DNA from 3 places in the Exiguobacterium sp. EA-TM-5 genome. Region 3 is predicted to be linked to each of the others. Evidence: riboswitches for the same ligand, from Rfam matches in the RefSeq annotation. Region 3 holds a riboswitch; each other region holds the start of a gene.
What was found. A riboswitch is a leader RNA that binds a small molecule or an ion and turns the genes downstream of it on or off. The one in region 3 is predicted to bind S-adenosylmethionine.
Positions count from the first base shown of each region.

Region 1: it holds a riboswitch for S-adenosylmethionine, as region 3 does, so the genes downstream of both, ACV3PA_RS02910 (amino acid permease) here and ACV3PA_RS04315 (methionine ABC transporter ATP-binding protein) in region 3, are expected to answer to the same signal.
Region 2: it holds a riboswitch for S-adenosylmethionine, as region 3 does, so the genes downstream of both, metK (methionine adenosyltransferase) here and ACV3PA_RS04315 (methionine ABC transporter ATP-binding protein) in region 3, are expected to answer to the same signal.

Region 1 covers NZ_CM132670.1:539,287-547,429, forward strand. Annotated here, with positions in the region: gene gntK (gluconokinase) at 1-1,204, opposite strand, end outside; gene ACV3PA_RS02900 (GntR family transcriptional regulator) at 1,197-1,913, opposite strand; gene ACV3PA_RS02905 (ketopantoate reductase family protein) at 2,096-3,013, shown strand; SAM riboswitch class I at 3,050-3,151, shown strand; gene ACV3PA_RS02910 (amino acid permease) at 3,229-4,632, shown strand; gene mmuM (homocysteine S-methyltransferase) at 4,607-5,539, shown strand; gene ACV3PA_RS02920 (MarR family winged helix-turn-helix transcriptional regulator) at 5,617-6,039, opposite strand; gene ACV3PA_RS02925 (CBS domain-containing protein) at 6,221-6,676, shown strand; gene ACV3PA_RS02930 (MFS transporter) at 6,703-7,941, shown strand; gene ACV3PA_RS02935 (DUF1801 domain-containing protein) at 7,994-8,143, opposite strand, start outside.
Region 2 covers NZ_CM132670.1:1,241,171-1,249,313, reverse strand. Annotated here, with positions in the region: gene ACV3PA_RS06450 (GNAT family N-acetyltransferase) at 1-462, opposite strand, end outside; gene ACV3PA_RS06445 (MDR family MFS transporter) at 647-1,825, opposite strand; gene ACV3PA_RS06440 (tRNA 5-(aminomethyl)-2-thiouridylate-methyltransferase MnmM) at 2,004-2,579, shown strand; gene ACV3PA_RS06435 (serine aminopeptidase domain-containing protein) at 2,631-3,335, opposite strand; gene ACV3PA_RS06430 (GNAT family N-acetyltransferase) at 3,414-3,902, opposite strand; gene metK (methionine adenosyltransferase) at 4,040-5,248, opposite strand; SAM riboswitch class I at 5,377-5,503, opposite strand; gene pckA (phosphoenolpyruvate carboxykinase (ATP)) at 5,738-7,306, shown strand; gene ACV3PA_RS06415 (EAL and HDOD domain-containing protein) at 7,532-8,143, opposite strand, start outside.
Region 3 covers NZ_CM132670.1:797,398-805,540, reverse strand. Annotated here, with positions in the region: gene ACV3PA_RS04330 (M20 family metallopeptidase) at 1-1,060, opposite strand, end outside; gene ACV3PA_RS04325 (MetQ/NlpA family ABC transporter substrate-binding protein) at 1,083-1,901, opposite strand; gene ACV3PA_RS04320 (methionine ABC transporter permease) at 1,922-2,572, opposite strand; gene ACV3PA_RS04315 (methionine ABC transporter ATP-binding protein) at 2,562-3,590, opposite strand; SAM riboswitch class I at 3,678-3,781, opposite strand; SAM riboswitch class I at 4,031-4,132, shown strand; gene ACV3PA_RS04310 (alpha/beta hydrolase) at 4,200-4,958, shown strand; gene ACV3PA_RS04305 (thymidine kinase) at 5,039-5,653, opposite strand; gene ACV3PA_RS04300 (DedA family protein) at 5,837-6,487, shown strand; gene ACV3PA_RS04295 (type B 50S ribosomal protein L31) at 6,524-6,769, opposite strand; gene rho (transcription termination factor Rho) at 6,861-8,143, opposite strand, start outside.

The DNA of each region.
Region 1 (8,143 bases), 260 kb from region 3:
GACCGTCCATGCACTCAATTAGAGCAAGGAAGACGGTATACAGATTGTAGATGACACCTTCAAGTGCTGCCCGGATCATATGCTCTTTTTTGTGCGAGAGCGTCAAACCGAAGAATGAACCACTGACATCCGGATTCCAAAGCGGTGCTCGTTCACCGGACAAGTAAGGGTGGAACAACAGTCCATCAGATCCCGGACGGACGCGCTCGGCAATCTTCGTCAGGACAGCGTACGGATCGATGCCGAGACGTTTCGCTGTCTCGACTTCTGCTGAAGCGAGTTCATCTCGGATCCACCGTAAAACCATTCCACCGTTATTGACAGGTCCGCCGATGACCCAGTGGTCTTCGGTCAGGGCGTAACAGAACGTCCGTCCTTTTTCATCGGTCTGCGGTCGATCAATGATCGTCCGGATAGCACCGCTTGTTCCGATTGTGATCGCAATTTCCCCCTTGCGAATCGCGTTGACACCTAAGTTAGAAAGGACACCGTCACTGGCACCGACTAAAAATGGTGTATCAACGGACAGTCCCATTTGTCGTGCATAATCGGCATTCAGTCCGGTGCATGACGTCGTCGTCGGTACAGGTTCCGATAAATAGCTCGCATCGATTCCGGCGACGTGTAACGCGCCCGTATCCCAGGCTAATTCATGAATATTGAAGAGACCTGTTGCTGAAGCGAGAGAATGATCGATGACATATCTGCCGAATAGTCGTTGGAAAACGAATTCCTTGATCCCGATATATTTTTTCGTCTGAGCATGGAGTTCCGGACGATCTTCGACGAGCCAACTGATTTTACTGAGCGGTGACATCGGATGAATCGGTGTACCGGTCCGATGATAAATCGACAGACCGTACTGTTCCTTAATTTTGTTCGACCATGCTTCACTCCGACTGTCCGCCCACGTGATACAGGCAGTCAATGGTTGGTGTTGTGCGTCCATTGCAATCAAACTGTGCATGGCACTGCTGAATGCGACGAACTTCGGTGGCATGCTCGGATGACGTTTTGTGATCAAGCGGATCGATTCGAGTACGGCATCAAAAATTTCTTCCGGATCTTGTTCTGCCGTCGAACGATTCGGCGTATGGAGTGGATAACCGACATTCGTTTGTCCGATGACCTCTCCTTTTGTCGTAAATAAGACCGCCTTCGTGCTCGTCGTTCCGATATCGACGCCTAACATGTATTCAGTCATGTGAATCGACTCCTTTCGACATCATTTGTTGCGTTTTCCAGAGATCTTCGACTTCCTGGACATCATCAAAGTTCTGATGCAAGGAAGCGACCATCCGTTCACGATCTCCTGTCTCGATCGCTTCGATGTACAGGGCGTGGTTCGCGAGGATGCGTTCGAAGTCTTCGATGTCTTCCTCGAATCGTACCCGCATCGATAGGAGGATGAAACTTTCCATGACCGGTTTAAGGTTTTGCCAAATCATACTGACATACCCGTGGTCAATCGAGCGAATGATTGTTTCGTGAAACAGCACATCTTGGAATGAAAATTCATCGGCATCCTTATATTTAATAGCGACCTTCATCATTTCGAGAATTTTGCTGAGTTCACGAACGAGCTCCGATCGTTCGATCTTGACGAGTCGCTCAAAGACGAACGTCTCGATGAGCAGCCGGACATCATAGATTTCCTGGATATCGCGCTCGGATAAACCGACGACGACCGCCCCCATCCGTTCCAATCGAATCAACTGTTCGGATGCAAGGATCTTTAACGCATCACGGATGGGTGAGCGACTAACGGAAAAGTCAGAGGCTAACTTGTTTTCAGATAAAATGGTACCGCTTTCAATACTTCCTGAAATGATGCGCATCCGTAGCTCGTATGCAACACGATCGCCAGCGGAAGCTTTTGATAACCATTTCAAGGGATATAACAGTTCTGACATGGAATCACCTGATTTCTAAAGTTAGTATACTTGTATACAAGTTAGTATAAACGTTTTTTTCTGAAATGCAAACGCTTAACTTAAATTTTAGTGATTCAAGCAGGAATCAGGAAAATCGTTTTCGATATGTTAGGGTGAAGAAGTAAGTGACGTGTAGAACAAATAAGGAGGAGATCGTACATATGCATATTTTAGTCGTAGGTGCAGGGGCAGTCGGAGGATATTTCGGAGGTCGTCTTGCTGAAAAAGGTGAACAGGTGACATTCCTCGTTCGTCCGAAACGTTATGAACAGCTACAAAAAACAGGACTGCAAATCACTAGTCCTCACGGTGATATCACGATCACGCCTCAGTTAGTGACGCGCGACATGCAACCGGATCATACATTCGACGTCGTCTTGCTTTCGACGAAGGCTTATCACTTAGATGACGTATTGAAGGATCTTGCGCCATTCGTTTCGGAGGATACATATATCATTCCGTTATTAAACGGGATGCAACATATTCGCCGGTTAACAGAAGTCTTCGGAGAAGATCGAGTGCTCGGTGGTCTTTGCTTCATTGAATCGACGCTTGATACAGAAGGGCGTATTGTACAGACAAGTCCGTCACACCGGCTGTTATTTGGTTCACGGATCGGTAAACCAACAGCTCGTCTGGAGGAAATTGCAACACGTTTTGCGAAAGCAAAGGCGCCGATGGCGTACTCAACGCACATCATGGATGACATGTGGCAAAAATATCTGTTCATTTCGACATTCGCTGGCGTGACGACACTATTTCGCTCTGCCATCGGTCCGATTCGGCAAGAACCTGTCGGGCGTCAGATGATCATAGACGTCATGAAGGAATCGAAACAGGCAATGGAAGAACAGGGTGCGGTCTTCAATGATGATGTAGAAGCTGTACTGATGAAACAAATGAATGCAATGGAAGATAAGATGAAATCGTCGATGTTGCGGGATATGGAAAAAGGTCAACGAGTAGAAGTTGATCACTTTTTTACTACTTTACTAAAAACAATGTCTCAACGTCATCTTCAACTCATCGAGTCAAATTTAGGAATCTATCAAAAAAATCAAGAAATGCATGTTGACTGAATTATCTGCATTCTGATATGGTTAGGAACAATTACATACTTATCCAGAGAGGTGGAGGGACTGGCCCTATGAAACCTCAGCAACAGGTCGAAAGATACTGTGCTAATTCCTGCGGGTGCTGCACCCGATCGATAAGATTTCCGAATTGTCGACCGACGCATCCGTGAGGATGCGTTTTTTGTTTGAAATAGGTGGAATGAGGAGGAAATGGATTCATGAAAACGAGCGGGGCTTTTCGACGAAAGATGGAATCACGTCATCTGATCATGCTGTCGTTAGGTGGTGTTATTGGAACAGGATTATTTTTAAGTACGGGTTATACATTGGAACAAGCAGGGCGCGTCGGAACGATTCTGTCTTACTTAATTGGGGCCGTCGTCGTTTATCTCGTCATGTTAAGTCTCGGTGAACTGGCTGTACATATGCCGGAAACTGGTTCATTCCATAAATACGCGACAAAGTATATCGGACCCGGCACAGGTTATACAGTGGCTTGGCTCTACTGGCTGACGTGGACGGTCGCCCTCGGTTCAGAATTCACGGCAGCAGGCATTTTGATGCAGCGTTGGTTCCCATCCGTTCCTGTCTGGGTGTTCAGTGCATTATTCGCTACGATGATCCTTGGTATTAACGTTTTGAAGGTCCGTGTCTTTGCTGAAGTCGAATTTTGGTTCTCCGCTATTAAGGTCGTAACGATCATTGCTTTCATTTTACTTGGTGCAGGAGCCATCGTCGGCTTCATTCCACTGCAAGATGGTAGTCCAGCCCCATTCTTTTCTTCGTTAACCGAAGGTGGATTGTTCCCGAATGGCGCTTTCGTCATCTTCATGACGATGCTCGCAGTGAACTTTGCTTACTCGGGCACAGAATTAATTGGTGTAGCAGCGGGTGAAGCAGTCGATCCGAAACGGACGATTCCGCTTGCAATCCGGACGACGATTCTACGATTGGTTCTCTTTTTCGTTGGTACGATCATCGTATTAGCCGTCTTGTTGCCAACGGAAGGAAAGGGCGTACTCGAAAGTCCATTTGTAGCCGTATTTGAACGGATCGGTATTCCCTACGCAGCAGACGTGATGAACTTTGTCATTTTGACGGCGATCTTATCGGCAGCGAACTCGGGACTTTACGCGGCCTCACGGATGCTTTGGTCGCTTGCGAACGAACGGATGATTCCGCGCTTCTTCGCCCAGGTGACGCCAAGCGGAGTTCCACTTCGAGCTGTATTGTTCAGCATGCTCGGTGGAGGACTTGCCTTGCTGTCTAGCATCTATGCAGCAGGAAGTGTCTATATCGCGCTCGTCTCGATTTCCGGACTTGCTGTCGTCGTCGTCTGGATGAGTATCAGCGTTGCGCAATATCGCTTCCGGAAACAATTCCTCCGCGAAGGGCATACGGTCGACGAATTGGTCTATCGTACACCACTGTTTCCATTCGTACCGATTGCAGCCTTCGTTGTCTGTTTGATTTCCCTAATTGGGATCGGATTTGATCCGACACAACGTATTGCTTTGTACTGCGGTATTCCATTCATCGTGATCTGTTATGTCGTTTATGCGTTCACGAATTCTTCTCAGAAACGGAGTGTTGAAGATGTCCCGAATCAAAAATCCAGTTGACCAACGATTACAGAAAGTTCCCTTCCTGATTTTAGATGGAGCGCTTGCGACCGAACTCGAACAAAAGGGATTTGACCTGAACGATCCGCTCTGGTCAGCGCGTCTCTTGATCGAAGCACCAGAACAGATTGAGCGTGTCCATAACGATTACTTCGAAGTAGGTGCCGATGTCGCGATCACCTCAAGCTATCAAGCAAGTATCGAAGGGTTCAAGCAACGTCACATCACAACCGAGGAAGCAGAGAAACTGATCCGACAAACGGTCACTCTTGCGCAAGACGCACGGACGCGTAGCGGAAAGAATGCCGCACTAATCGCGGGATCTGTTGGTCCTTATGGTGCCTACTTAGCAGATGGATCTGAATATCGCGGTCATTATGGTGTGTCAGCTGATGTGCTAGAAGCCTTCCACAGACCGCGGATCGAAGCATTGATTGAAGCGGGTGCGGATCTGCTGGCGTTCGAGACGATTCCGTCACTTGAGGAAGCTGTCGTGTTGTTCCAGATTCTCGAAGCGTATCCGGAAGTATCTGCTTGGCTGACGTTCTCGCTTCAAGATGCGACGCACATCAGTGAGGGAACACCACTTGCGACATGTATCGAGACGATCGGACAACATCCGCAACTTGCAGCGATTGGTGCAAATTGTTTTCCGGCATCTTACACGACCGATTTCATTCTTCATGTCAAAGCATTGACGAACGTACCGATCATCGTCTATCCGAACTCCGGCGAGGTTTATGATCCGGTCGCGAAGACATGGTCGGGTACGAATCAGTGCACATCGTTCCAAACTGTCGCAAAGACGTGGTATGAAGCTGGGGCACGATTGATTGGCGGTTGTTGCCGGACGTCACCCGAACATATTGCGCAAATTCGTTCGGTCTGCCGAGTTTCTCAAACATGATGAATGATGGACGAAAAAAGAACGGACGCGAAATCAATCGATTTCGCGTCCGTTCTTTTAGATAAGGTGTGATTCCGTTACCGTTCGCGCAAGGCGCGATTGAATTGTTGCAACAGGCGTCCGAAATCTTCCGCATCATCCGAAGGCCAATCCGTCAATAGACGTTCGATGCTCGCGAGACGTGCTGTTCGATAAATCGTGAGTTCTTGTTGTCCTTTATCCGTGATGTGATAGAAGAAGGCCCGTCCATCCATCGGATCTTTTACTTTTTCAACGAGTTGTTTCTGATCGAGTGCCGCTGCTTGGCGACTGACGGTCGAAACATCGAGCTGAAGTTCGCGGGCAAGTGTTTTGACACCGACGTTGCCGGAATCTGATAGTTGACGCAGTAAGAGATAGGAAGCACGATCCAAATTGCGATTGTCTGCCGTCGCTGTCGTTAAGCGCCGGATCAGAATCGCTAACTCCAATTCAATGGTTTCGAGTGATTGTTGAGACATCGGGTATCTCCCCTTTCGAAAAGTCTCTCTGTCCCTCATGATTACCCAATGTGGATAAGCTGTCAATGCGAAAAGCAGGAGGCTTGACAGAGTTGTAGTTGTATTATACAATCATTTTTGTTCTTTTAATTGTATCATACAACTTTAGTAGATGAGAAACGAACGACAAAGGAGAATTCAGATGAAAGCTTATGAGTCGATGAAACAAGAGGTCATCACAGTAAACGATACAGATCCGATTCGTACGGTCATCGAACGATTCATTCAATCTGGTATTAGCGGCGTACCCGTCATCAATGCACAGCAGGAGGTCGTCGGGTATATCAGTGACGGAGATATCATGCGAGCGATCGGGAAACACAAGGACATCATCGTCGATACATTCTTATATGTAGATGTTATCAAAGGAGACGAAGAAGATTATGAAGATCGGATTCGTCATATCTTGAATCGATCTGTCATGGAACTGGCACGCCGGAAGGTCGTAACAGCGGACGCTGACACAGAAATGGAAGAGATTGCAGCGACACTCGGCGCAAAACGAATTAAAAAACTTCCGATTCTCAAAGCAGGACGTCTTGTTGGAATCATCAGTCGAGGCGACGTCATTCGCCATTCGTTTAAACAATTTATGTAACACATTCAATAGAAAGAAGGGACACTATGGCACTTGCTGAAAAAACAACTACGCTTGAGCCGGAAACGGTATTAGCAGAAAGCAAACACGGATTATTCCATCAGCCAGTTGCTGTCTGGGCAGTCTTTTTTGCCAGTATCACAGCATTCATGGGAATGGGGCTCGTCAATCCGGTCTTACCAACGATTGCCGAGAATTTAGAAGCATCCAAAAGTGAAGTAACGCTCTTATTTACAAGTTATAACGCTGTCATGGCATTCGCGATGTTAATTACAGGCGCGATCTCATCACGGATTGGTCAAAAAGGAACATTGATGCTCGGGATCGCTGTGATCGCAACTGTTGCTGGTTTCGCTTCACAAGCAGATAGCATTTGGACACTCGTCGCGTTACGCGGTGGATGGGGACTTGGGAATGCTTTGTTCGTAGCAACAGCGCTCGCTGCGATTGTTTCCTTATCATCCGGTGGAACAGCAAAAGCTATTATTTTGTACGAAGCAGCGGTTGGTCTTGGGATTTCAATTGGACCACTGTTAGGCGGAACGCTCGGATCGATTACATGGCGCGCCCCGTTCATGGGTGTTGCGACAATCATGGTCATCGCGTTTCTCGTCTTGCTCTTCTTGATGCCAAAACCAGCAGCATCTGCTGCACCGAAACAGAAGTTATCATTAAAAGCACCGTTCCAAGCGATGAAGCATCGTTCGCTGCTGACACTCGGAATCGTTGCGGCACTTTATAACGTCGGTTTCTTTACAATCATGGCTTATGCACCGTTTGTTATGAAATTACCAGCTAAAGGACTCGGATTCGTCTTCCTCGGCTGGGGTATGTTACTTGCGATCACATCAGTCTTGACAGCTCCGAAATTGAAACAATGGTTCGGAACAATCAAAGCGATGGTCATGATGTTGGTTTTATTCGCGATCTTACTTCTGTTGATGGGGATTTTCACAGAAACACCAGCTGTCGTCATCGTCTGTGTCATCTTGGCGGGAGCTGTACTTGGGAATAACAACACACTCATCACAACAGCTGTCATGGACGCAGCACCTGTCGAACGTTCGACAGCATCTGCGGCATACAGTTTCCTACGTTTTCTCGGGGCAGCCATTGCGCCATTCATGGCCGGTAAATTGGCTGAAATCTTCAACGCAAACCTACCGTTTTATGTCGGAAGTGGATTCGTTCTCTTATCCGTCATCATCATCGGGGTCAATCTCAAACACATTCGCCATATCGACCGGACAGAAGGCGGACATTAATTCGATAACAGGACAGCCGAAGCGAATCCGCTTCGGCTGTTTTTGAGTAAAATCAAGAAGGGTATATAGTTTTTAACGTATGGATCGAGTGCTCAATCATCGCTCGCAACACGTCTAAGTCGATGTCAGTCAGTTTTTTTACGTAGATGCAGGACTTACCGCGTCGATACGTACCGAGAGTGGTAAGCAGTCGTTCTGATAT
Region 2 (8,143 bases), 440 kb from region 3:
TTTCTTATGGAACGTCTGCATGATTTCTTCTAGCGAGGGGCGTAAATCAATGCTCGTCGTATGACGGATGAAGGAAACTTTTGTCCAGTCCTGCATCAGTCTCTCATTGCCCGTCAACGGATTAAAGCGAATCATTTCCGAAACGATTGCCTCTTTTTCCGTCCACTTTTCAAACAATAAACGTGCTTGCTGAATCTCAGATGTAGTCAAGTGACCGACGACTTCAGGTCCACCGTAGCCATAAGGCGTAATGAGATCTGAATAGGCTGTATCAAAAATACGACGTTTTAAAAAGGGATAAAACAGTGTTCCTGCATAACCCTTATAAAGGAATAACACCGCTTGTTCAGACGGTCTAGCGTTGAGCGTGACGTATTGGTGACTGTAGAAGATATCAAGCGGCTGTTGCTGTACCTTTGTCGTCCAAGTTGTGGCATCTGTGATGAATTGACACCTTTCCATTCGTGCACCTCCAGTCAAAAAGAAGCAACGTTCACATGACCTTTCTTTTTCAGATCCTTGATTAAAAAGTACCCGTTTCCCTACCGAAATATTCCATATTAATAAATGTTTGTTTTATAATTTGCGAATGAATGATGTAACAAAATAGACAGCGGATATTGATCCGCTGTCTATTAAATGACCCTTACGATGTAATTTTAGGAATGGCACGAAGGAAGACCACACCTGCTAAGAGAATCAATCCAATCAACGTCAAGAAGACCGCTGACATACCGGATAAATCGTAGATTAATCCTCCAACGGTCGGACTGATCATCCGCCCCGCTGAAGCAGCGATATTGACGTATCCTTGGAACTCTCCTTCTTTTCCGATTGGTGCAAGTCGCGCAGCCATGGCTGGGACAGCTGGCCAGATGAACATTTCACCAATCGTCAGGATGATCATCGCGACGAGAAACATCTTGAATCCTCCGGCGAACGGAACAATCAGGTACGATAACAGGAAAATCCCTGTACCAGTCATCAGTTGTCGTTTCAAATCGTCACCAAACCACCGCAAGATCGGGGTGAGAAGTGGCTGTGCAAAGACGATGAGTGCTCCATTGATCGTCCAAAGAATCGAATACTCGGAAATCGTGACACCGAGTGATTTCGTATGCACAGCAAATGTACCTTGCCATTGTACATACACGAACCAAAGTAAGGCATAACCAATCGAGACGAGCAACATCGTTCGCGCTGCACCGCGTGCGAGTGGTGTCCGTGTCGTTTCGGTCTCGTCATGCGTTGTATGCATCCGTGCCGGTGCCTGAATCCAGGACAAGCCGATGAACAAAATGATTGCAAACGCGATGTACAGTACGAGGTTAGCAATGAAGATGTATTGAATCGAGAAGGCAGCAATTTGACCACTGACAGCCGTCCCAAGGGCTACACCGACGTTTTGCGCGACATAGATCGCGTTAAAGGCACGGCGTCCACCTTCTGGCCAAATGACACCTGTCATCGCATAAATCGTCGGGAAGACCATCCCACCGACAAATCCGATTAGACCAAGCATCGCGACGTATCCGACATACGTCTGATGAAACAGCAATAAACCGACGGAAGACAAGACAAGTCCGATGACACTGATAACGAGCGTTTTTTTACCACCGAGGCGGTCAAACGCCTTTCCACCTAAGTAGTTTCCGACGATTGCGAGTGCCGAGTTGACGAACAACGCCATCCCTGCTTTTGTCATCGACTCCCCTAAATATTCATGAATATATAATGTATTAAACGGCCATAAAAAAGAGGATCCCGTCGTATTGATGGCCATCGCAAGGACGAGGATCCAGACCGCTTTTGGTAATTTTGGCATACCTGTGGTCCTCCTATTTCATTCTCAACCTTGCCACTTTACGCAATCCGTCCCCTCTCTGTCAAGCCACTTCACTTTTCGTCAATGATTCAAAAGATGGTATAATGCAAGAGGAATCATACACACGATAATCATTTATTAAAGAGAAAAACAGACCATAGGAACAGGAGTCTATGCCATGCCACTTGCCCGTGTACTACCTTATACCAAACAATTGCTTGAGTCCGTCATCGAACCCGGAGACTGTGTCGTCGACATGACTGCTGGAAATGGGCATGACACACAATTCTTAGCAGAATGCGTCGGCCCAGAAGGTCGAGTCCTTGCGTTCGATGTTCAAGCACAAGCCATCGAGGAATCGACACGTCGTCTCGACGAAGCTGGAATGTTAGAACGCGTCGATCTTTATCACGAGAGTCACATCCATGTCGGTGCCCGTTTATCAGACGAACAACGTCCGGTTCGTGCTGGTGTCTTCAATCTCGGATATCTTCCCGGAAGCGATAAGTCGATCACGACGACAGGTGAAGAGACGCTTGAAGCGCTCGATGCTCTCCTCCCGGTCCTTGCTCCTGGTGGTCTTGTCGTCCTCGTCGTCTATCATGGTCACCTTGAAGGAAAACGAGAGCGCGACGCTGTGCTTGATTACGTGACGGCTCTTGATCAGCAAGATTACGCTGTCCTTCAGTACCGCTTCTTGAATCAACAGAATCATCCACCGTTCATCATCGCGATTGAGAAAAAAATGCGCTGACAGTAGAAATGAAAAAAGTGATGGCTTCCACTATGGAAACCATCACTTTTTTCACTCTTCGACTAATTTAAAGAACAGCAACAATTTTTCTGCAAATCGTGTATTCAATCGTTCGAAGCTGAAATGCGGAAAACCATGTAGGCGCTGTAAGTAAATCTGATCGCCACCCATTTTCCGACATACTTCGAGCGTCAACTTGACGTCTGCGAACTGATCGTCCGGTGCATAAAAACATGCTAAGTTGACACGAGGTAATTTTTTTCGCTCCTCATCATGTACGACGATTTCCTCTTCGATTTCTCGATATTGTGCATACGTCAACTCACCAATCCGAACGGTATCTTCCGTACTTTGACCAAACGGCAATGTACCGAGTGGCGCATCAGGACGGAAACGATCAAATGCACTCGCGAAAACTTGTTTGACACCCCCAAGTTGTTTTGACGGATGCCAATCAAACAACGGTGAAATGAATGCAAGGCTTGCGACCGGTAATTCATATTCTTGTAGAAGACGATTGACGACGAGTGCGCCCATGCTACAAGCAACGATATGAATCGGTAGCTTTCGTTTCCCGGCTTCGCGTAATGCTTCTTTCAATAGTTGACCATGCTCTTCAAACGAGATGCGACGTGGTGCGTCGACGAGTAACACTTCATACTCTCGTTCGAGCACACGAATCAAGGCTTCACTCGGACGAGCACGTAATTGCAATGGATAGATTAATACGATGATTCCTGTTGGTTGTTCAACCACAAACTCACCTCTTCAATTCATACTTCCTTTTCACGATACCTTATTTCAGACGCACACGAAACCGTCCCAAGACGGATTTCACGACGCAATATGGCGAAGTCGAATGACAGACTCTGCTTGACCAAACACTTCTTCTGTCATCTCGCTCAATTCCTCAAAACCGAATGAGGTCAAGAACTGACGTGCTTTATAATTACGTGCCTCCACGTAAACTTCGAGTGGGACAGCTCCTTGTCGTTCGAGTTCACGAATCAGACGTCTTCCGATCCCGTTTTGCTGATATTTTGGCAAAACGTATAGACGAATGATTTCCCATGTTCCCTCGACATCAACAGCATGAATGAATCCGACGACTTCCTCATCGATGATTCCGACATAAAAATACTCTCCCCGTGCTTCTTCCGCCGTCCGGATCGCACGAACAACCTCCTCTTGCGGATACGCTTCCTGCACGAAATGAGCTTTCGAGCGTTCAGAATAGATTTCTTCATACGTATCCAACCAAGATGTGATGGCGATATCATGAATACGTCCTGCATCAGCTGGAATTGCTTCGCGTATTTCCATAATCGGAACCCCCCTTTTTATTCGTACGGATTGACTCATGTACTTTTACCCTCTTCTAGAAAAAACATTCGTCTCCTGCAAAGTTCCGTGGAAACAAAAAAGTCCGGAAACCCTTTAAGGATTTCCGGACGTATTGCTTATGCGAAGCGTTTTGCTTGTTCTTCAAGAACTGCCGCTTTATCTGTTTGCTCCCATGGAAGCTCAACATCTGTACGACCGAAGTGACCGTATGCAGCTGTTTGACGATAGATCGGACGACGGAGATCAAGCATGTTGATGATTCCAGCCGGACGAAGATCGAAGTTTTCAGCAATCAATTCGACGAGTTGTGCTTCAGGAAGTTTTCCTGTGCCGAATGTATCAACCGCGATTGATACTGGGTGTGCGACACCGATTGCGTATGCGAGTTGAACTTCTGCTTTGTCTGCAAGACCTGCAGCAACGAGGTTCTTCGCGACGTAACGTGCTGCGTATGCAGCTGAACGGTCGACTTTTGTTGGATCTTTACCAGAGAATGCTCCACCGCCGTGGCGTGCGTATCCACCATACGTATCAACGATGATCTTACGACCCGTTAATCCAGCATCTCCTTGTGGTCCGCCGATGACGAAACGACCAGTTGGGTTGATGAAGAATTTCGTTGCTGCGTCGATGTATTCAGCCGGGATGACTGGTGTGATGACGTGTTCTTTCAAGTCAGCTTGGATTTGCTCAAGCGTGACTTCTTCCGCGTGTTGTGTCGAGATGACGATCGTATCGACACGAACCGGCTCGTTGTTCTCGTTGTATTCGACCGTGACTTGTGTTTTTCCGTCCGGACGAAGGTAGTCGAGTTGACCGTTTTTACGCACTTCTGCCAAACGGCGTGCGAGACGGTGCGAAAGTGAGATTGGAAGTGGCATGAGTTCGGGTGTTTCTTTCGTTGCATAACCGAACATGAGACCTTGGTCTCCTGCACCGATTGCATCGATTTCTGCATCAGACATGCTACCTTCACGTGCTTCAAGCGCTTGGTCGACACCAAGAGCGATGTCTGCTGATTGCTCATCGATTGATGTCAATACAGCACACGTATCTGCGTCGAAACCATATTTCGCGCGTGTGTAGCCGATTTCACGAATCGTTTCACGAACGACTTTTGGAATGTCGACGTAAGTTGATGTCGTGATCTCACCTGCAACGAGAACGAGACCTGTTGTAACAGAAGTTTCTGCTGCAACACGTGCGTTTGGATCCGCTGCGAGGATTGCATCGAGAATTGAATCCGAAATTTGGTCACAGATTTTATCTGGATGACCTTCAGTGACTGACTCCGACGTGAATAGTCGGCGATTAAGGTTTGTCATGTATGACCCTCCCAAAAAAGAATTTGACGGTGTACTCATTTCCCCTAGTTGAGTGGGACGGTAAAATGAAAAAAACCTTTCCAAGTCCAAAAAATGGTCAGGGAAAGGTTGTGCGTTCTTCCTTTACCCTCTTATCGTTCGAAGTGTTTACTTCGCTTCAGGAGAGCACCTTTTCCCTCATTAATATATGAATTAATGTAGGACGGTTGCCGGGTTTCTTCGGGCCTTGTTCCCTCCACCTGCTCAGAATAAGAGTATCCGTTACGAATTACATGATATAAAGTTGTACCTACTCTGTCAAGCAAGGTTTCAAATTCTAGTCGAAACTTTTTGTAAGAGATGTTAAACTGTTAATGCTGAAAGCGTTTCCAGATAAATAGAAATCAGCATCAGAAAATGATTGCTCTCTCTTTAGTATGTCATATATAATGAATGTGTCATACTAAATGCAGTGAGCCAAAACCAACGTAGGGGAAAGGTGGGGTCAGGATGCCGATGACGGTCCTGAATATCGAAGAACTACTCAAGAAAGAGCATGTGTTCAAACAACTATCTGTTGCTGAACTTGTCGAACATGCGATTCGAAACGAAGAAGGTGTCCTTGCTGAGAACGGCGCATTATCTGTAGAAACGGGGAAATTTACAGGTCGTTCACCAAAAGATAAGTTCATCGTCCGTGATTCTTCCTGCGAGTCTCACATTGATTGGGGTCATGTTAACCAACCAATGGATGGAGATAAATTTGAACAATTGTTACAAAAGGTTCTTCGTTACATGAACGAAGCCGATCAGCTCTACTACACAGAAGCTGCTGCTGGTGCAGATACGCACTTCACCCTTCCGGTTCGTGTGCTCACACAATACGCTTGGCATAACCTCTTTGCCAAACAACTCTTTTTACGCGAATATCCTGAAGTGGCTGCCTTCGAACCGTTTACGGTCGTCTACGCACCACATTTCAAGGCAGATCCTGCCGTTGATGGAACGAACTCTGAGACGTTCATCGCGATGTCGTTCGAACACCGGATCGTCTTGATCGGTGGAACGGAGTATGCCGGCGAAATCAAAAAATCAATCTTTTCCGTCATGAACTACCTCTTACCACAAGAGAACGTTCTTTCGATGCACTGTTCGGCAAACGTTGGACACGAAGGAGACGTCGCTTTGTTCTTCGGTCTATCCGGTACTGGTAAGACCACCCTTTCCGCTGATGATAGCCGCCAATTGATTGGTGACGATGAGCATGGTTGGTCACACGATGGCGTCTTCAACATCGAAGGTGGGTGTTATGCGAAGACGGTTAACCTGTCGCGTGAAAAAGAACCACAAATCTTTGACGCGATCCGCTTCGGAACAGTCCTTGAAAACGTCGTGCTCGATGAAGCCCGTCATCCTGATTACGATGACACATCGTTGACGGAAAATACACGTGCCGCTTATCCGATCACGGCGATCGATAACATCGCTGTTCCATCACGCGCTGGTCATCCAAAGACAATCGTCTTCTTGACGGCTGATGCGTACGGTGTCTTGCCTCCGATCAGTAAATTGACGAAAGAACAAGCGATGTATCACTTCCTCTCAGGTTATACATCAAAACTCGCTGGGACAGAACGTGGTGTCACGGAGCCAGAAGCAACATTCTCGACGTGCTTCGGTTCACCGTTCCTTCCACTCATGCCTGAAAAATATGCAACGATGCTTGGGGAATTGATTGATCGTCACGGTGTTACCGTCTATCTCGTCAACACTGGCTGGACAGGTGGTGCTTATGGAACAGGCAGTCGAATGAAACTATCGTATACACGCACGATGGTCAATGCTGCTGTCAATGGCACGCTTGCAACGATTCCGACTGAAGAACACCCAATCTTCGGACTTCATATGCCTCTTGAAGTTCCAGGTGTTCCAAGTGAATTACTCAACCCTGTACGCGTCTGGTCAAACTCCGACGAGTACAACACACAAGCACGTTCGCTTGCTGAAAAATTCCAACATAACTTCCTTCGTTTCGAAAGTGCGACGGATGCGATTAAGTCAGCTGGTCCACGTCTATAAAATCGAGATTTCTGAGTTATACCAAAAAGTTAGATCCTGAATCATTTTGTTAGTAAATCTGAGTCCGAAAATATCGGGCTCAGATTTTTTAGTCATTTCTTGATCCTCAGAAATTCTTCCTATCAGACGCTACGAGACGAACAAAAACGTGTAATCCTACTCAATCAAGAGAATGATCACACGTTGTATTATGTTTAGAAAAGAGCCTTCAGGTTCTTTTTTTAGTTATATGATTGAATCCGATTCTTCTTGAATATGTTTTTCTCTTTGCATGAGCCACTCCTGACTTTCCGTCAATAGCGCATAGGCTCGTGGAAGCGATACATGTAAACGCTGACTAAGCAGTTCGAATTGATCAAAATCACCACGATCCGCACTAATCGCGAGCACTAAACAATCTCGAAATGGATGGTCTTTCCCTTGTAAAACGATTTTCAGAGAATCTTCAATTGGCAATTGATCGATGATGTCGTCGATATCAACAGACAATAACGCATCGATGTGTGACAACAAACCAATCATGTAAGCACTCTCTGGCTTTAGCGTTCGTGTTTCCCTTGCAAATAGTTCACAGAGCTTCGCACAGTGTAAAGAGGATCGTAATAACTCATTTGACCATTCATAGGGACTGGCAAGCTTCATCTCCCGTAAAACAATCAACGAAATCCAACTTTTGAGTTGCGAGAAGCCGAGTAGTGAGATAGCTTGACGAACGGAACTGACAGTATTACGTAAGCCCATTCCTGGAGAGTTAATTAGTTGAAGCACTTGAATACTAATATATGGATTAGCTTCAATCTCATCAACAACCTCATCGTACTTTTCATCCGTATCAAG
Region 3 (8,143 bases):
CTTTGAACGCTTCCGTATGGGCAACGAGATCGTCTGGTCCAATCTTGATGTACGGATGGATCGTTGGGATGACTTGACTGATGTTGCCAGCGTCCGTCGATCCGAGACCTGGTCGTTCGTCGAGGTGCACGACTTGGCCAAGCGCTTCTGCTTCTTCTTGGAAGAGACGATCAAACGTCCGGTTGAAGACGAGGTTGTCGACTTCATTTTGGAACGCGATGACGTCAAGCGTCGCCCCAGTCGCAAGTGCCGCACCTTGTGCGACCGCTTTGACTTTCTCCGTGACGGCATTGAGTCGTTCCCGTGTCGTCGCCCGGATGAAGAAACGTGCTTTTGCATATTCTGGAATGATATTCGGTGCATCGCCGCCATGGGTGATGATCCCGTGGATCCGGACATCGTCCGGCAATTGTTGCCGCAGAGCATTGATCCCATTAAAAAGCTGGATGACCGCATCGAGTGCGTTGATCCCTTCTTCCGGTGACGCCGCTGCGTGCGCCGGACGACCGGTAAAAGCAAAATCGAGTGGATCGACCGCAAGGGAAGAACCGGTGATCCGCGTTTGTCCCGACGGATGAACCATCAAGGCTGCATCGATCCCTTCAAGCAACTGATGTTTGACGAAACTGCCTTTCGCACTGCCGTTTGGTCCCCCTTCTTCAGCCGGAGTCCCGAGGACGACGACACCCCCACCGACTTCATCGAGTACTTTACTGAGCGCAATCGCTGCTGCGACACTCGTCGTTCCGATGATGTTGTGCCCACATGCATGACCGATGCCTGGCAACGCATCATATTCGGCTAGAAAAGCAATCGTCGCACCTGGTCGGTCACTCGACTTTTTCGCAAAGAACGCTGTCTCGTGCCCAGCGACGCCAAGTTCTACCGTAAAGCCTTCAGCCGTCAGGCGTTCTGCATGTAGTCGCGAAGCAAAGAATTCTTCGTTACCGATTTCCGGTGTCGCATGAATCCGGTGACTCGTCTCAAGATAGGATTCCCGTTTTTGTTCGATGTCCTGTTCAATCGTCTCTACCCATGTCGTGCGTACTGGTGTCGTCATACTGTCCACTCTCCTTTTGAATTTATTCGCCGATGTCACTTAGTGGAACGAACGTCGGGATTGAGCTGCCTTTATACTCTTTTTTAATGAAAGCCGCGACATCTTTTTGTTGGTAAAGCGACGCGATCTTTTTCAGTTCTTTTTTGTTCTTGTCTTCCGTCCGTGTTGCAATGATATTGATGTATGGTTTGGCTGTTTCGTTCTCATGGACAATCGAGTCCTTGATCGGATTGAGTCCTGCGTCAACAGCAATACCGTTATTAATGATCGACGCAGCGACGTCCGGTAAGACGCGCGGTGTTTGCCCCGCAACGATTGGGACGATTTTCAGTTTCTTCGGATTTTCGACGATCTTATCGACTGAACCATTGCCGTCAAAGTCGTCCGGCAACTTGATTAGACCTGCTTCTTGCAGTAATAAGAGGGCGCGTCCCATGTTTGTTGCTTCGTTCGGAACAGCGATTTTGCCACCGACTGGAATGTCTTTGACGTCCTTGTATTTATCTGAGTAAATGCCCATCGGTGCAATGACAGTCGTTGCGATCGGTGACAGCTTCAACTTATGTTCCTTCTTGAATGCGTTGAAGTAAGAAATCGTCTGGAAAGCATTGGCGTCGATCTCGCCCTCAGCCAGTGCCATGTTTGGCTGGACATAATCAGAGAACTTGACGAGCTCGATTTTGATGCCCTCCTTCTCTGCTTTTTTCGCGACGTAGTCCCAAACTTGAGTATCCGAACCGCTGACCCCGAGTTTGATCGTCTTTTCGTCTTCTCCCGATGCTGAGCACCCGGCAAATAAAATCGTCGTTAGTGTTGCTCCAATCGCTACTGCTTTTTTCATGGCTGAATCGCTCCCTTTGATTAATGTCTTCTAATTTTTCGTGCGACGATGTTACCTGTCGTCTGTAAGCCTTGAACTAAGATGACGAGAATCCCGACCGTGATGATCATGACTTTCGTGTCGAATCGTTGATAACCATACGTGATTGCTAAATCGCCCAGTCCACCGCCACCGATCGCGCCTGCCATCGCTGACGCCCCGATCAACCCAACCGTCGCGATCGTTAAGTTAAGAACGAGTGAACCGAGTGCTTCCGGTAAAAGGAAGCGGAAAATCGTTTGGAATGGCGTTGCGCCCATTGCTTCTGCTGCCTCAAGGACACCTTTATCGACTTCAAGCAAGGAACTTTCGATCAGCCGTGCCATGTACGGTGCGGCGTAAAAGACGAGTGGGACGATGGCGGCTTCGGTTCCGATCGACGTCTGAACGATCAACCGTGTCAATGGGATGATCGCGACGAGTAAGATGATGAACGGAATCGAGCGGAAGATATTGACGATGCTATTGAAGAACGTGAATAGCGGGACGTTCTCAAGTAATGCGCCTTTTCGTGTGACGACGAGCAAGATGCCAAGCGGTAAGCCGATTAAGGTCGAGAATAAGAGTGAGACGGATACCATCGTCATCGTTTGCAAAAATGCTGTCCAGATATCACTGTAATTAACTAGCATCAGCTAGCACCTCCTCGACCGTCACTTGTGCTTGATCAATGTACTGTAAGGCTCGTTTCACTTCAGTCGCTTCACCAATTAATTCAACGAGCAAAGTGCCGAACGGCGTCTCCTGCAACTCCGTGATGCTACCGTGCAAAATGTTGACATCAACATCAAAACGTTTCGCAACTTGTGACAAGAGCGGCTGCCCTGTGTGATGACCGAGGAAATGAATCTTATAGATTGGATTCGCATTCCGTGATTCGATCAACTGGCGAATCGATGCTGGAATCTCGTCATGCATGACGGACCGGACGAAGTTTTTCGCTGTCTCAGTCTGCGGGTTTGAAAAGACATCAAAGACTGTTCCTGACTCGATCAGCTTCCCGGCTTCGATGACGGCGACGCGGTCGCAAATCTCCCGAATGACGCCCATCTCATGGGTGATCAAAAGAATCGTGATCCCGTATTCGGCATTGATTCGTTTCAATAATTGCAGAATATGATGTGTCGTCTGAGGATCGAGCGCTGACGTCGCTTCGTCACATAAAAGGACGGATGGTTGCGTCGCTAGTGCACGAGCGATACCGACACGTTGCTTTTGTCCACCGGATAATTGATCCGGGTAATGATCTGCCTTATCCGCCAGATCGACGAATTCGAGTAACTCCGTCACCCGGCGGCGAATCTCATCTTTTTTGATGCCTGCGAGAACGAGTGGCTTCGCGACATTCGTAAAGACCGTGTTCGCATTCAATAGATTGAAGTGTTGAAAGATCATCCCAATCCGCTGTTTTGCTTGGCGTAGTTTCTTCGGTGATAGTTGTGTTAAATCTTCCCCATCGACCGTCACGGTTCCTGACGTCGGTCGTTCTAACAGGTTGACGCAGCGGAGCAATGAACTTTTCCCGGCACCGCTAAAGCCGATGACACCGAAGATTTCGCCTTTCTCGATCGTCAGGTCGACACCGTCGAGCGCTGCGATCGTCTGATCCTTCGTGACGTACGTTTTTTTGACTTGATGAAATGCAATCATTCCATTTTCCCCCTTCATTCAACAAAAAAAGGTCCCTTCTTGAGAAACAAGAAGAGACCTGGATCCGCACAGTGGCAGAATCCACTCCACTCATCTCTCAGACATTTGTCTGATGGAATTGGCACAGTGCTCATAATGAGTCTGTTGCCGAGGTTTCGCAGGGCCAGTCCCTCCACCTCTCTGGATAAGTATTGCGGTATGAAATTCGTATGTGTGTTGTTGCGTTGTTGCTTATGTCGTAAAACTAATTTTTACATTACGGGTCGAACCTTTAAAAGTCAACCAACTTTTCAAAAATAATCCATTTGGCGCATATCGATTGATTGACAAGTTATGGATTAGCTTAAAGAACGAATCATGATTCGTCAAGAACGATTTGACAAGTCATTTTCGAACGTGCTACCATCGTTTCAATGATTAATCCGACAATTCCAATATGATATTTATCAAGAGTGAACGAGAGACCTGGCTCTATGACTTCACGGCAACCTGCAATCTGTAAGGTGCTCCGACCAGCAAAGCGCGGCTTTGGATGATACGGTGAAAAACTCGTGGGCGTCCAAGCAGTGACGTCGACGAGTTTTTTTCATGAATGGAGGAAAAATAGTAATGATGAACTATCCTGTATTGACTGGTGCTGAAGCATTTTATCTTCAAGGTGGATCGATCGGAATCCTGCTCTGTCATGGTTTTAACGCAACTCCTCAAAGTGTCCGCGACGTCGGTGAAGCATTTGCTGCTGAAGGTTTTACCGTCTATGCGCCACGTTTGCGAGGACACGGAACGAACGTCCGCGAGTTCGAACAATCGACTGCACGATGTTGGAAACAAAGCCTGCAAGACGGTTATTCACGTTTACAAGAAACATGCGACCAAGTTTTCGTCATCGGTCAATCGATGGGGGCGACGCTCGCGTTATCGCTCGCTGCTGACGGGATTCCGTTTGCCGGCATCATTACGATCAACGCCGCACTTTCCGTTCCGTCGTATGAAGCACTCTCGTTTGATGACGGTCCTCAGTACTTACCGGAAGGGGCACCGGATATCAAGCGGTCCGCCTTTGAAATCATCTACGATCTCGTTCCAAGTCGTTGCGCGTTCGAACTCGTCCGCTTGATGGATGAGACGAAAGGACGCTTGGGATCGATTCTCCTTCCGACGTTGATTCTTTATTCCGCAACCGATCACGTCGTTCCACCGTCGAGTTCAGATTACTTGCACCGTCATATCGGAACGAATGATAAACGAAGCTACTGTCTACTCAATTCATACCACGTCGCGACACTCGATCATGACCAAGATGTAATCGTCCGTGAGACGATTCGCTTTATCGAACAATCGTGTCAGTTTTCGCAAGAAACAGGATAAATTAAAAAGCAGCTATTCGTTTCCGGATGGAATTGAACAGCTGCTAAATCAAAGGACGACCGCAAACGGTCCGTCTTTTTTTAATTTTCTTGGTGTTGCACAGATTGAAGTGGCTTCGGCTTTCCAGGTACCTCATGGCAATGGCGACACCGTGGCTCATACGACTCTGAAGCACCGACTAGGATGATCGGGTCATCATAGTTCGCTGGTTTTCCGTCAATCAAACGTTGTGTCCGAGAAGCCGGATCCCCACAGGAGAGACAGATTGCTTGTAGCTTCGTCACGAATTCTGCACGTGCCAGTAATTCAGGCATCTTGCCGAATGGCTCTGCCCGGAAGTCTTGATCAAGCCCTGCACAAATGACGCGTTTTCCGTCTTGTGCGAGTGCTTCGATGACTTGTACGATTTCATCATCAAAGAATTGAACTTCATCGATACCGACGATCTGTGTCTCTTCTGCTACTGCTGCGTAGAGATCACGACTCGTCGCCATCGGAATCGCTACGACGGAATTACCAACGTGAGAGACGACATGTTCTTCGTGGTATCGGTCGTCGATCGCCGGCTTGAATACTTGAACAGGCAGTTTGCCGTACTGCGCCCGTCTGACACGACGAATCAACTCTTCCGATTTCCCGGAAAACATACTGCCACAAATTACTTCGATCCAGCCGTACTGATTTATTACATGCATCATCGTCCGACACCGTCCTCTAAAAATAGTCACTTTAACGAGTATAGCTCGAAACGGTATTGAGAAAAAGGGTTGACTTCCGGAAATCAAAATTCATTTTTTCTTTCCCTAGAATTTTTGTCCTTTCATTCCAACGGTCCCCTATTTCCTGTACACTGAAGAAGAAGATTCTCACGAAAGAAGGTGTCCCCGATTCATCATCTCTTACATGACATCCTGCACCAATATGGTGCCCTTGGTCTCTCCGTTCTTCTCGCAGGTGGTATCGTGGGATTACCGGTTCCCGATGAGACCCTACTCGTTTTGTCCGGATTTTGGATGCATCAAGGTAATCTACCGCTGTTCGGTACGATTCTTGCCGCTTACGCAGGAAGTTGTATCGGTATGACGATTAGTTATTTACTCGGTTTAAAACTCGGTATGCCACTACTGCACCGCGTCGGACCGAAAATGCGTATCTCAGAAAAACATATCCTTTCCGCTGAAGCTGGATTTCGACGTTACGGAAAATCCGTTTTGATCATCGGTTACTACATACCTGGTCTCCGTCAGCTTTCTGCCTTTTTTGCAGGTGTCTCGAAAATGCCGTTTCGCGTGTTTGCGAGTTACGCGTATACAGGTGCTTTAATCTGGATCAGCGTGTTCTTGGGCGCCGGCTATTTCGTCGGTCGTCATCTCTCGTTCCATAAAGTCGTGGATTATATCTTGGCACATCCTGAAGTCATGCCGTATCTAATCGGGATTGCTGGTGGAATCGCCTTCTCGTTCGTCTTGAAGACGTATCTCGCTTACCGTTCACAATTCAGTCTATACAAAAACAGCCTGCTTCCGTAATGGAGGCAGGCTGTTTTTTTAAGAACCGACAAGTCATTACTTGCGGCCGTATTTTTTGTTGAAGCGATCGACACGACCATCTGCCGCGTTGAACTTTTGACGACCTGTGTAGAATGGGTGCGAGTCTGAAGACACATCCACACGGATGAGTGGGTACTCGTTACCATCTTCCCAAGTGATTGTTTCGTTCGAAGAACGAGTAGAACCGCTTAAGAATTTGTACTCAGTCGTTGAATCCATAAATACTACTTTGTTGTAGTTAGGGTGAATTCCTTGTTTCATGGTTGATTTCTCTCCTTCCGCCCTGGTTCATTTGCTGAGCCAGAGTAAGTTACCTTCCTATACTAAACGATTTTTTTATGCGTCGCAATAGTTATTTTTCCGTCGGTGTTTCCTTCTTGACGGTACGCGGTTTTGCTGGTGCGCGTCGGACCGCTTTCTTCTGTTCTTTCTCAAGTTCGACGAAAAATTCTTCATTATTTTTCGTATCACGAATCTTTCGTAGGAACGTATCGACAAACTCGTTCGACTCGTTCATCGTCCGGCGAATCGTCCAGAGCGCATCAAGCTGCTCTTTTGGAAGCAACAGTTCTTCCTTACGTGTACCCGATTTCCGGATATCGATCGCTGGGAAGATTCTGCGTTCCGACAACTTACGATCGAGATGAAGTTCCATGTTCCCCGTCCCTTTGAATTCCTCATAGATGACATCATCCATACGGGATCCTGTCTCGACAAGTGCTGTTGCAAGAATCGTCAAACTACCACCATGCTCGATGTTTCGCGCCGCACCAAAGAACCGTTTTGGTTTATGGAATGCAGCTGGGTCAATCCCGCCTGAGAGCGTTCGTCCGCTTTGCGGCACCGTTAAGTTATAGGCACGTGTCAGACGCGTGATTGAATCCATCAAGATGACGACATCTTTCTTATGTTCGACGAGTCGCATTGCCCGCTCAAGCACGAGTTCTGAAATCCGAACGTGGTTGTCTGGTGTTTCGTCAAACGTCGAGCTGACAACATCCGCTCCCGGAACCGAACGCTCGATATCTGTCACTTCCTCAGGTCGCTCATCAATCAAGAGAATGATCAGTTCGACATCAGGATGATTCTCTTGAATCGAGTTCGCGATTTCTTTGAGTAATGATGTTTTCCCTGCTTTTGGTGGTGCGACAATTAAACCACGTTGACCAAATCCGACCGGTGCGATCATATCCATGACACGAACAGATAGATGACGCGGTTCGGTCTCAAGACGCATCAAACGATCCGGATAGATTGGTGTCAGTGCCGGGAAGAATAAACGATTACGCGCTGTATCCGGTGCTTCACCGTTAACGGCTTCCACGCTAAGTAGTCCTTGGAAACGTTCGTTTTCCTTCGGTGGACGGACTTTACCTGTAACGACATCACCATTACGTAGATTAAAGCGTCGGATTTGAGAAGCTGCGATATAGATATCTTCAGAGGATTGGGAATAATTGATAGGACGAAGGAAGCCGAAGCCACCATCGTTTTGCATTTGTGGATTGCCAGGGATGACTTCGAGTACCCCTTCGAGGAAATAAAGACCAGTCGATTCAGCCTGTGCTTTGAGAATCTTGAACATCAACTCACGTTTACGAGCTTCCCGATATTGTGGGACATTTTTCGTCTTTG